2 regions of the Thermoanaerobacterium sp. PSU-2 genome follow, and region 1 is predicted to be linked to the other one. Evidence: riboswitches for the same ligand, from Rfam matches in the RefSeq annotation. Region 1 holds a riboswitch; the other holds the start of a gene.

The links. A riboswitch is a leader RNA that binds a small molecule or an ion and turns the genes downstream of it on or off. The one in region 1 is predicted to bind fluoride.
Region 2: linked by a shared signal. The riboswitch ahead of crcB (fluoride efflux transporter CrcB) and the one ahead of polX (DNA polymerase/3'-5' exonuclease PolX) in region 1 are both predicted to bind fluoride.

Annotation. Positions count from the first base shown of each region.
Region 1 covers NZ_MSQD01000004.1:6,894-13,770, reverse strand. The annotation lists gene BVF91_RS04215 (geranylgeranyl reductase family protein) at 1-787, shown strand, start outside; gene copZ (copper chaperone CopZ) at 869-1,093, shown strand; gene cysK (cysteine synthase A) at 1,247-2,179, shown strand; fluoride riboswitch at 2,226-2,289, shown strand; partial or broken gene polX (DNA polymerase/3'-5' exonuclease PolX) at 2,415-4,123, shown strand; gene BVF91_RS04195 (class I SAM-dependent methyltransferase) at 4,297-4,932, shown strand; gene BVF91_RS04190 (bifunctional cystathionine gamma-lyase/homocysteine desulfhydrase) at 4,945-6,081, shown strand; gene cysK (cysteine synthase A) at 6,086-6,877, shown strand, end outside.
Region 2 covers NZ_MSQD01000012.1:85,613-90,561, forward strand. The annotation lists gene BVF91_RS10130 (homoserine dehydrogenase) at 15-1,307, shown strand; gene BVF91_RS10135 (DUF1003 domain-containing protein) at 1,437-1,949, shown strand; fluoride riboswitch at 1,997-2,057, shown strand; gene crcB (fluoride efflux transporter CrcB) at 2,115-2,516, shown strand; gene crcB (fluoride efflux transporter CrcB) at 2,516-2,887, shown strand; gene BVF91_RS10150 (HD-GYP domain-containing protein) at 2,929-4,110, shown strand; gene BVF91_RS10155 (DUF2508 family protein) at 4,159-4,425, shown strand; gene BVF91_RS10160 (pro-sigmaK processing inhibitor BofA family protein) at 4,478-4,750, shown strand; gene BVF91_RS10165 (DUF1657 domain-containing protein) at 4,838-4,949, shown strand, end outside.

The DNA of each region.
Region 1 (6,877 bases):
GGGACTTGTCGTTGTGACAGACAGGGGTGAATATGAGACAAAGGTTTTAGTAGGTGCAGACGGAATAAACAGCAATGTGGCACATAAAGCGAACTTAATAAATGGCAAAAAAGGCATAGCACTTGAAGGTGAAGTATACGTCGATAATAGCTTAATCGATGGATTAAAAGGAAAAGTTGTGGTGGATTTCAACGCAATAAGATATGGGTATGGATGGGTATTCCCTAAAGGTGATAGATTGTCTATTGGTGTCGGGACTTTTTTAAACAAAGTTTCAGACATAAAAGAAATGTTATCTAAAATGATAGAGGAAAATGTGGACGGAAATATAAAAGACTGCAAAATTTACGGGCATCAGTTGTCGTTTCCTGATGGGAGCGATGGTGTATTTAATAACGATAGAATAATATTGATTGGAGATGCTACAAGGCTTGCTGATCCATTTACAGGCGAAGGAATATACAATGCTTTGCTTACTGCAGACATATCATTTGATGTTCTAAAAAAGCATTTCAGTGGAGAATGTGGATTGGATGAATACACTCTTAGACTCAATAGAGAAGTTGTGCCAGATGTTGGTTGGGCATATAGATTAGCGCAATTTACGTACAATAACATGGATTTCATAGAAAAATCAGTAAGATATTTTCCTAATGTGCTATCATACTTTGTAGATATAATGATGGGTGATAATACATATAAGAATTTTAAATTAAAAGTTCCAATGTATTCACTGCGGGTAATGACTTCTAAGACGAAAATTAAAGTAGAAAAAAACGTGTCATGAAGTAATTGACTTTAAACTGTAGTTAAATTAAACTATTTATAGGTAATACCCCTTATGAGTATATGAAAGGAGAGATTAAATATGGGTTTGTTTGGTTCAAAAGGTGAAACTGTCACGATTGATGTCAGAGGCATGTCATGCAACCATTGCAAAATGACTGTAGAGAAAGCATTAAAAGGTCTTGATGGAGTATCAAAAGCGACAGTAGACTTGGATAAGGCTAATGTCACTGTAACATACGACCCTAAAAAAGTTACTATAGATGACATGAAAAAAGCGATTATTGACGCAGGATATGAAGCTTAATATTTTCATGTATGTTTAACCGCTAATGCGGTTATTTTTTTATATTTGCTGTATAATAAAGTTAAAAAAATGTTATTTACAAAAAGCTTTTTTTGCTATATAATAATTACATAAAATCCAATCGGAATAGTATAATTTAAAGGAGAGGATATAATGTCAAAGATTGCAAAAAGCCTTACGGATTTAATAGGCAATACGCCGCTATTGGAATTATCAAACTACAATAAAGAAAATAATCTTGAAGCAAAGCTTATAGCAAAATTAGAGTATTTTAATCCATTAAGCAGCGTAAAGGACAGAATCGGATATGCTATGATCAAAGATGCAGAAGAAAAGGGGCTTATAAACAAAGACACTGTTATTATTGAGCCAACCAGTGGCAATACAGGAATAGCGCTGGCTTTTGTTGCAGCGGCTAAGAAATACAGATTAATATTGACTATGCCTGAGACTATGAGCATTGAAAGGAGAAATTTGCTTAAAGCGCTTGGCGCTGAAATAGTATTGACGCCTGGCCCAGAAGGCATGTCTGGAGCTGTAAAAAAGGCTGAGGAGCTGGCAAAGCAGTATGGAAATGCATTTATACCGCAACAGTTCAAAAATCCTGTCAATCCAGAAATACACAGAAAGACGACAGCAGAAGAAATATGGAGAGACACTGATGGCAATGTAGATATATTTGTTGCAGGCATTGGCACAGGTGGGACAATTACAGGTGTCGGTGAGGTTTTGAAATCAAGGAAACCTGATGTAAAGATTGTAGCAGTTGAGCCTGCTGATTCTCCAGTTCTATCAGGTGGAAGACCTGGTCCACATAAGATACAAGGTATAGGTGCAGGATTTGTACCTGATGTTTTGAATAGAGAAATCATTGATGAAATATACCAAGTTAAAAACAATGAAGCATTTGAGACATCAAGAGCATTGGCAAAATCTGAAGGATTATTAGTTGGAATATCATCAGGTGCAGCCGCATTCGCAGCGACTCAGATTGCAAAGAGACCAGAAAACAAAGGCAAGACGGTAGTCGTATTGCTGCCTGATACAGGAGAAAGATATCTCTCGACGACATTGTATCAAGATTAAAAAGATACTTTAACATAGAAAGATAAAATGATATAATATATTTGACAACAAAAAAGAGGATGAAGCTCCCTCGTTTAAATTGCTGAAAAGCTGATGGCTTCTACTGATAATGTAGATGGCTGTCGGCTTTTTTATATTATTATTTTTGTTTTACAGTTAAAATGATATAATATATTAAGAATACATTGGCAATTATTTAGGTTGGGTAATATCAAAATATAGAGATGTGATGAGTGTGGATAAGAAAACTGTTGTAAATATACTTAATGAAATAGGGCTTTTGTTAGAGTTAAAAGGTGAAAATCCTTTTAAGTCGAGAGCGTATTATAATGCTGCCCGTACAATAGAAATCCTTGATGACGATATTGAAAAATTAACAAAAGAAGATAGATTAAAAGATGTAAAGGGTATAGGTGATGCGCTTAATAAAAAACTTACTGAGCTTGTTACAACTGGGAGACTTGAATACTATGAAAATCTTAAAGCGTCGATACCTGAAGGCCTCATTGAGATGTTAAAAATACCAGGTCTTGGACCTAAAAAGATAAAAACATTGCATGACAAACTTGATATAAAGACGGTTGGTGAGCTGGAATATGCCTGTAATGAAAATAGACTAGTTGAATTACCGGGATTTGGTGAAAAGACGCAGAAAAAAATCCTTGAAGGTATACAATTTATAAAACAGTTTAATGGTAAGCATCTATTTATGGATGCATATTTAGAGGCCACATCATTAAAACAATACCTTATTGATAGTGGATTGATAATAAGATGCGAAATTGCTGGAAGTTTAAGGCGAAGAAAAGAGATAGTGAAAGACATAGATATTCTTGCTACCTGTGATAATCCTGAGAAGCTCATGGACGTATTTACAAAATATGAAGGTATAAGGGATATTGTAGCTAAGGGTGAAACCAAGACTAGCATAACATTGAGATCTGGCATAAATGTAGACTTAAGGGTTGTCAAAGATGAAGAATATCCATATGCATTGCACCATTTTACAGGCAGCAAAGAGCACAATACAGCTATGAGGCATAGGGCAAAGCAAATGGGAATAAAAATGAATATGGTCTATTTAAAGATGATTTGCTTATTAAATGCCGTGATGAAGAAGAGATATTTAATAATCTCAATTTATCGTATATTCCTCCAGAACTTCGCGAAAATATGGGTGAAATTGAAGCAGCAGAAAAAGGGTTACTTCCAGTATTAATAGATGAAAAAGACATCAAAGGGGTTTTTCATGTACATACGATATACAGCGATGGAACAAATACACTTTCTGAGATGGTGAATGCGGCAAGATATCGCGGTTATAAAATTATTGGTATTACAGATCACAGTAAATCTGCATTTTATGCAAATGGACTTAAAGAAGAAGATGTTTTAAGGCAATTGGATGAAATTGATGAATTGAATAACAAGTATATTGATATAAAGATATTAAAAGGCATAGAATCTGACATATTAAGAGACGGTTCACTTGATTATGACGAAGATATATTGAGAAGATTTGACTTTGTCATTGCATCTGTTCATTCCAACTTTAAAATGAGCAAAGACGACATGACAGAGAGAATAATAAAAGCTATAAAAAATAAATACACAAAAATCATTGGACATCTAACAGGGAGACTTCTCCTTGCAAGAGACGGCTATGACATTGATGTGTATAAAGTTATAGATAGTGCTGCTGAATACGGGAAGATAATCGAAATAAATGCAAGCCCTTATAGATTGGACATTGATTGGAGATACATAAAATATGCAAAAGAAAAAGGTGTAAAATTTGCAATTTGTCCAGATGCGCATAGGATAGAAGGGCTTGATGATGTAAAATATGGCATTGGCATTGCTCGTAAAGGTTGGCTTGAAGCGAAAGATGTGATTAATACGTATGATTTTGATGAGCTAAATAAAATTTTTAATAAATCTTAAATTAATTCCCCTCTTTATTACAGGAGGGGGTTAATTTTTAGTTTGAGAAGTTCATGTTTTTCTTGAAGAAATTTTGTAAAAAAGCAATTTTTTATTGACATTTTAGAAGAAGAATGATATTTTAATTATAACCAAGTATTCATATCGGAATACTATAAATTAGGAGGTGCTATATGAACTATATAGAATATTTTGACAGTATAGCGGGAGAATGGGATGAGATTAGAAAAAAATACTTCGATGATGATATTCGAAACATTGCAATAGAAAGATCTAACATAAAAAATAAAGGCGGTTTAATTGTTGCAGATATTGGTACAGGGTCAGGATTTATGGCTTTGGAATTATCAAAATATGCAAGAGAAGTTGTTGGGATCGACGTTTCAGATGAAATGCTTAAATATGCAAAACAAACTGCTGAGAATGCTGGTATTAATAACATAATTTTTTTAAAAGGAAGTATGGAGCAAATACCAATAATTGATGATTCTATCGATGTAGTTTTTTCAAACATGGTATTACATCATGTAGAAAATCCGTTTAAAGGCATCATGGAAATACACAGGATTTTAAAGCCAGGCGGAATGCTGATCTTAACAGATGTTATGAAGCACAGTAGTGAGTGGGCAAGATTCGAAATGTACGACAGATGGCTTGGATTTAATTTAGAAGATATAGAAAAAAGGCTTATTCATAGTAACTTTAAAGAAATACTTGTAAAAGAAACAGGACTTTATGCAACTGCAGTGTCATCTAAAGGAGAGATAGCAAAAACAGGAATATTTATAGCAAAAGGAATTAAAGAATAAGGAGGATTTAGGATGAGAAAGGAGACAAAATTAATTCATGGTGGTATATTTGGTGATGAAAAAACAGGTGCAGTATCAACACCTATATACCAAACATCGACGTTTAAACAGGATGCCGTAGGAAAAGATAGAGGTTATGAATATTCAAGAACAGGCAATCCAACACGAGAATCATTAGAAAAGCTTATTAATGATCTAGAGGGTGGAAAGGGTGGTTTTGCCTTTGCATCTGGCATGGCAGCAATATCGACAGTTTTGATGCTTTTTAATGCTGGTGACGAGGTAATAGTTTCAAATAATGTTTATGGAGGAACATTCAGGGTACTTGAGAAAGTTTTTAAAAGGCTTGGCATAGTTTCAAAATTTGTAGACACGTCTTTAAAAGATAATGTTGTAAATAGTATAACAAAAAATACAAAGGCAATATTTTATGAAACACCTACAAATCCTCTTATGACAATTACAAATATCAGAGAAATTTCAAGAATAGCTAAAGAATATAACATACTTTCGATAGTTGATAATACTTTTATGACACCATATTTCCAAAGACCCATTGAATTGGGTGCAGACATAGTTGTTCATAGTGCAACAAAATACCTTGGAGGCCATAGCGATGTTGTAGCAGGCCTTGTGGTTGTTAATAGTGAAGAATTAGCTCATAAAATTCATTTTCTGCAAAATGCAGTTGGTGGCATTTTAGGGCCGCAGGATTCTTACCTTGTGATTAGGGGAATAAAAACACTTAGCGTTAGAATGGAAAGGCATGAGAAAAACGCCAAAGAAATTGCAAATTGGCTTTTGGAACAACCTGAAGTTGAAAAAGTTTGTTATCCTGGTTTACATACACATCCAGGATACGATATTGCAAAAGAGCAGATGGATGGCTTTGGAGGCGTGATTTCATTTGAGTTAAAAAACAAAGATACGGCATTAAAATTATTAAACAATGTAAAACTTATTACACTCGCAGAAAGTCTCGGGGGATATGAAAGCCTAATTTCATATCCAGCAAAAATGACACATGCGTCTATACCAGAGGAACAAAGATTGAAGCTCGGCATAACCGATAAGTTAGTAAGATTATCAGTTGGACTTGAGAATTATCTGGATTTAATTGAGGATTTAAAAAATGCAATAAGGAGTTGAAATCATGAAATATGCAGAGGGAATCAGTGATTTAATTGGCAAGACACCACTTCTAAAAATAACTCATTTTGATATACCTCCGTATGTAAATATCTTTGCCAAGCTAGAAAACATGAACCCTGGTGGTTCTGTAAAAGATAGAACGTGCTATTACATGATAAAAGATGCTGAAGATAAGGGATTAATAAAAAAAGGTTCTACTATAATAGAGCCTACTGCAGGGAATACGGGCATTGGCCTTGCACTCGCAGCATTGAATAAAGGTTATAAAGTCATATTTGTTGTACCAACTAAATTTTCAGTAGAGAAACAGATATTAATGAAAGCTTTAGGTGCTGAAATAGTAAATACGCCTAAAGAGCTTGGAATGAAAGGAGCGATGGATAAAGCATATGAATTAGCAAAGGATATTAAGGACTCATATATTCCAAACCAGTTTAAAAATATGGCAAATGTAAAGGCTCATTATGAAACAACAGGACAAGAGATATATGATGCTTTGGATGGAAAAGTAGATGTGTTTATTGCTGGAGCAGGTACTGGTGGAACGTTCACAGGTGTAGTTAGGTATTTAAAAGAGAAAAATCCTAAAGTAAAAGGCGTGCTTGCTGATCCTGTTGGTTCAATAATTGGTGGAGGAGATTTAGTAAAGTGCTACAAAATAGAGGGCATAGGTAATGATTTTATACCTGATACTATGGATGTAAGCTTAATAGATGATGTCGAAAAGGTAACTGATGATGAAGCCTTTTATTATGTTAAGGAACTTGCAAAAAGAGAAGGATTATTTGTAGGA
Region 2 (4,949 bases), on a different contig from region 1:
AGGAGGTATGCCACATGGAATTTAAGATTGGATTGTTGGGATTTGGAACAGTAGGAAGCGGAGTCTATAAAATAGTCGCATCAAGAAAACAGCATATAAAACAAAAAACGGGGTTTTATCCCGAAATAAAAAAAATACTAGTGAAGCATCCTGATAAGCCGAGAAATGTTAATGGTGTAGATGAAATACTAACAACTGATGCTAACGAAATCTTGTGTGATAGCGAAATAAGTGCAATAATTGAAGTAATGGGAGGAATTGATCCTGCTTACGAGTACGTAAAAAAGGCGATAATTTCTAAAAAACATGTAATTACTGCAAACAAAGAGTTAATAGCAAAATATGGAGACGAGCTTAGAAAAATGGCAGATGAAAATGGTGTATTTTTGAAATTTGAAGCAAGTGTCGCTGGAGCAATCCCCATTATACATCAAATTGAGAGGCTCAAAATAACCGATGAAATAAATTTCGTAGGAGGGATAATAAACGGTACTACAAACTACATATTGACGCAAATAACAGAAAAGGGAATGAAATATGATGAAGCACTTTTATCAGCTCAAAAAAGAGGTTATGCTGAAAGCAATCCGGATTACGATATAAAAGGATTCGATGCTTTGTATAAGCTTGTGATTCTTATAAAAAAAGCATTCGATGCTGATGTTTCTGCTAATTCAATATTGAGATATGGTATAAATGAAATAAAAAATGACGATATATATTATGCTGAAAAATTGGGATACAAGATTAAACCATTTGCATGGGCTAAATACGAGAAAGGAAACGTCTATGCGAGTGTAGAGCCTATATTGATAGAAGATAGCAACATTTTAGCAAGTGTTGGTGATGTAAACAATGCTGTTATACTGAGAGGAGACAGTTTTAAAGAGCTAATTTTTATTGGAAAAGGTGCAGGACAAATGCCTACAGGTGATTCGGTTGTTGCAGATTTAATAGATATACTATTGAATTATGATATAAAAACGAATCATACGTCTAAACGCATTTCAGTTTTTAATGGTAGTTTTACAGATGTATTTTATATAAAACTTAAACCATTTTACAAGTTTAATATAAAAAATATTTTAAAATTTTTTACTGATAATGGCGCTTCGTTTAATGAGTCTGTTTATGATGGAAATACTTTTGCGGCTGTTTTCAAGCTTTTTGATAATGATATAAACAGGTTTATAGAAAGTTTAGAAAACAAAAAAATGTGTACAATAGAAAGTCTCTTCAAAGTGTTGCATGATGACAATGAAGTGGATAATAAACAAGTTAATACAATACAAAGTGAAGTTATATAAAAATTATACAAAGTATGATGCACGTCATTAAATTAACGGAAAGTAAATTTAAATCTTGTAATGCGTTTGATATCTATCAACATAAAATTTTAACCAATATTTATTTTTACAATGAAATGAGGGATGAATATGACAAAGAATTTTTCGAAAAAGGACTTGATTAAAGTTATATTAGAAGATATAGATGATTCTGAAATGATTGAAGAAGATATTATTCATATGATTATTAATGAGAAAGTTGCTAAAGATGTTTCAAAAGAGCATGAAAAGCATTTAACTTTTGGAGACAGAATGTCAGATAAGTTAGCGGAATTTGCCGGAAGCTGGGTTTTTATAATAGGTTTTGGAATTGTGCTTTTTGCCTGGATCATTGCGAATAGTTTTATTTTAAAACGTCCTTATGATCCATATCCATTTATTTTGCTTAATCTTATTTTATCATGTCTTGCTGCAATTCAAGCTCCAATTATTATGATGAGCCAAAATAGGCAAGAAGCAAAAGACAGAATTCGCTCTAAAAATGATTATAAAGTTAACTTAAAATCAGAGCTAATTATAGAAGATCTCCATAAAAAGATAGATGAATTGCAAAAATTACACCAAGAATTACTTAATAAGATTGACACTTTAAATAAAATGTAAATTTTATATAAAATATTTACTTTAAAAACAAATCTATGATATAATTGTTGATGTAAGGTGATGGAGCTCACCATTAAATGCAATGATGCTGATGGCTCCTATTGGGTATACTAACTCAATAGGAGCTTATTTATTACTGTTTTATGAAAATGGAGGGTGATTTACATGGAATACGTCTATATAGGTGTTGGTGGTTTTTTTGGGGCAATTTTGAGATATCTAATTTCTACTTACTATCAAAGTATATTGCATACAGTATTTCCCGTTGAAACCTTTTTTATTAATATCTTTGGATCATTTTTGTTAAGCTATATTTCAAATTTAGCCCTTGAAGAATTTAATGTAAATTTCAATATAAGACTTGCTATTACAACAGGATTTATAGGTGCTTTTACTACATTCTCCACTTTTACTAAAGAGACTATGGATCTAATAAGAAACGGGAAAATCGCTGTTGCGATATTGTATGTGCTTCTATCAATATTTATAGGATTTATCATGTCATTTATGGGATTTGAATTAGGAGATAAGACTGCAAAAATGATTAAAGGGCGTGAAGAAAATTGATGCTAAATATGCTGTTAGTAGGTTTAGGAGGAGTTTTTGGAGCAATATTGAGGTATGAAATATCAAGGCACATAAAAGAAAATAGGGAATTTGTAGTGCCATTAGAGACATTTATCATAAATGTTACTGGCGCTTTATTATTAAGCTTTTTATCAAGTCCTAAGCTTGTCCATCTATTTAATGACGATATAAAATTGTTTATCATGACAGGATTTATAGGTGCTTTTACTACATATTCCACATTTTCTCATGAGACAATAGATCTTTTTCGCAAAAAACATTATATACATGCATTTTTGTATTCATTTGTTACTGTCGTCGTTGGACTTATTGGCGCTTTTTTAGGATACTATATTGGAAGTTTGTTTTAAATAATGTATTATAGAAGTATAGAAGGAGGGGGTATGAGGTTTTGATATTAGACTATTTTAGATTGCTTTCAGCGTTATCGCTATCATTAGATGTGATGGAGAAAAGAAGTTTCGGACATGCCAGGAAAGTTGCCTATGTTGCCATAAGACTGGCACGAAATATTGGCGTTAAAGACGATGAAGAATATAAGATCTTTTATTCTGCTTTTTTGCATGATATAGGGAAAAGCGATGTAGTTGAGGACATTAACCATGACAGCACGTGGAAGCATTCCCTTAAAGGAAGTGAATTTGTAAAAGGGATGCCTAAAGGGGATGAGTTTTCCGAAATCATCAAGTATCATCATGAAAATTGGGATGGAAGTGGGCATTTCCATCTTAGTGGAAACTCTATTCCTTTAGAAGCACAGATAATATATTTAGCTGATCAATTTGATATAAGGTACAGCATTATATCCAAGAAACTCAATGAGTACGATACAAGGGAAAACATAAAGAAATGGCTTGATTTAGAATCCAAAAAGGCGTTTAATCCTCTATTGGTAAGCATGTTTAAAGATCTAATGAAGCAAGAAAAGTTTTGGCTGGATTATGAAAATTATAATCAGTTTGATGTCTTAAATCCGTACATAAGAAATGAAATTATGGTGATTGGAATAGATGATCTTGAGAGTATCGCCGAAGTTTTTTCAAAAATAATTGATAACAAAAGTCATTTTACGTACAACCATTCAAAAGGCATATCTGAAATTGCACATAAAGCAGCGATGCTTTCCGGATACGATCAAATTACAGTTCAAAAGGTGAAAATAGCAGGCCTTTTGCATGATTTAGGCAAATTGGCCATACCAAATGAAATATTGGACAAACCAGGAAAGCTTACTGAAGAAGAATTTACGACGATAAAGTCTCATACATACTTTACTAAAAAAATACTACGGGAGATAGGAGAAATTGATGATATAGCTGAGTGGGCTGCAAATCACCATGAGAAATTAGATGGCTCAGGGTATCCTGAAGGACTTACTGAAGAAGACCTTGATGAAATTTCAAGGCTTATGGCTGTTTGCGATATATACCAAGCACTAACAGAAGATAGGCCCTATAGAAAAGGTATGTCACATATTGAAGCAATCGATGTGATCTATAAATTGGTCAAGCAAAATAAGGTAGATGGGAAATCGCTGGAGATAATAAGAGAAATACAAAAAGTGAACAAATAAGTATACTCATCCATATAACTGTCAATAATATGGATGAGGAGGTATTATATGGGCACGCTATATAAAATTTTTAGGGAGATATCAGCTACAAAAGAAGAAACAAATGATGAAAATGATGCTTTGATAGATGAAGTGAAAAACACCATGAGACAGTTAAAAGATGCGGAAATGTATTTTCAAAGTGTTACAGATCCTGACTTAATTGATCAAGCTATTTACAACATAGAGTCATTGAGAAAGAAGTATACTTATTTACTTAAAAAAGCTAAAGAAAACGGTGTGAATTTTGATAATTTCAATTCGCTTATATCATAATTTGTCCCCCTCTTAATATAATAATCATAGGATGTATTAAGGGGGAATTTTTATGAATTTAAGCATTGAATACAATATAATAATAGCATATGTAGTGGGACTTTTTTTATTATACATACTTGGGTGGTTATTGGTTGTACCGAGAAAATTTCTTATAAGGCTTATTTTAAATGGAGTAGTAGGAGCATTAGTCTTGTTTTTTATGAATATGGCTGGAAAGACATTTGGAATATATGTCGGCATAAATCCTATAACAGCTTTAGTTGTAGGCTTTTTAGGCATACCTGGAGTGATTTTGCTTATTGTGTTGCAGTATATCGTGTAATATAAATTTCCAAATAATTATAAGTGTAAATAATCTCCTTAATAGAAATAATAAAAAAGGTAATATTTTATTAAGGAGGTTACAAAGATGACTGTAAAAAGCGATATCGAAAAGGCTGTTGCTGCAGCACAGTCTGCACTTGGAACGTACGCGCAGTTTGCCAGCGCGACAGATGATCCAGCAGCTAAGCAGATGTTTC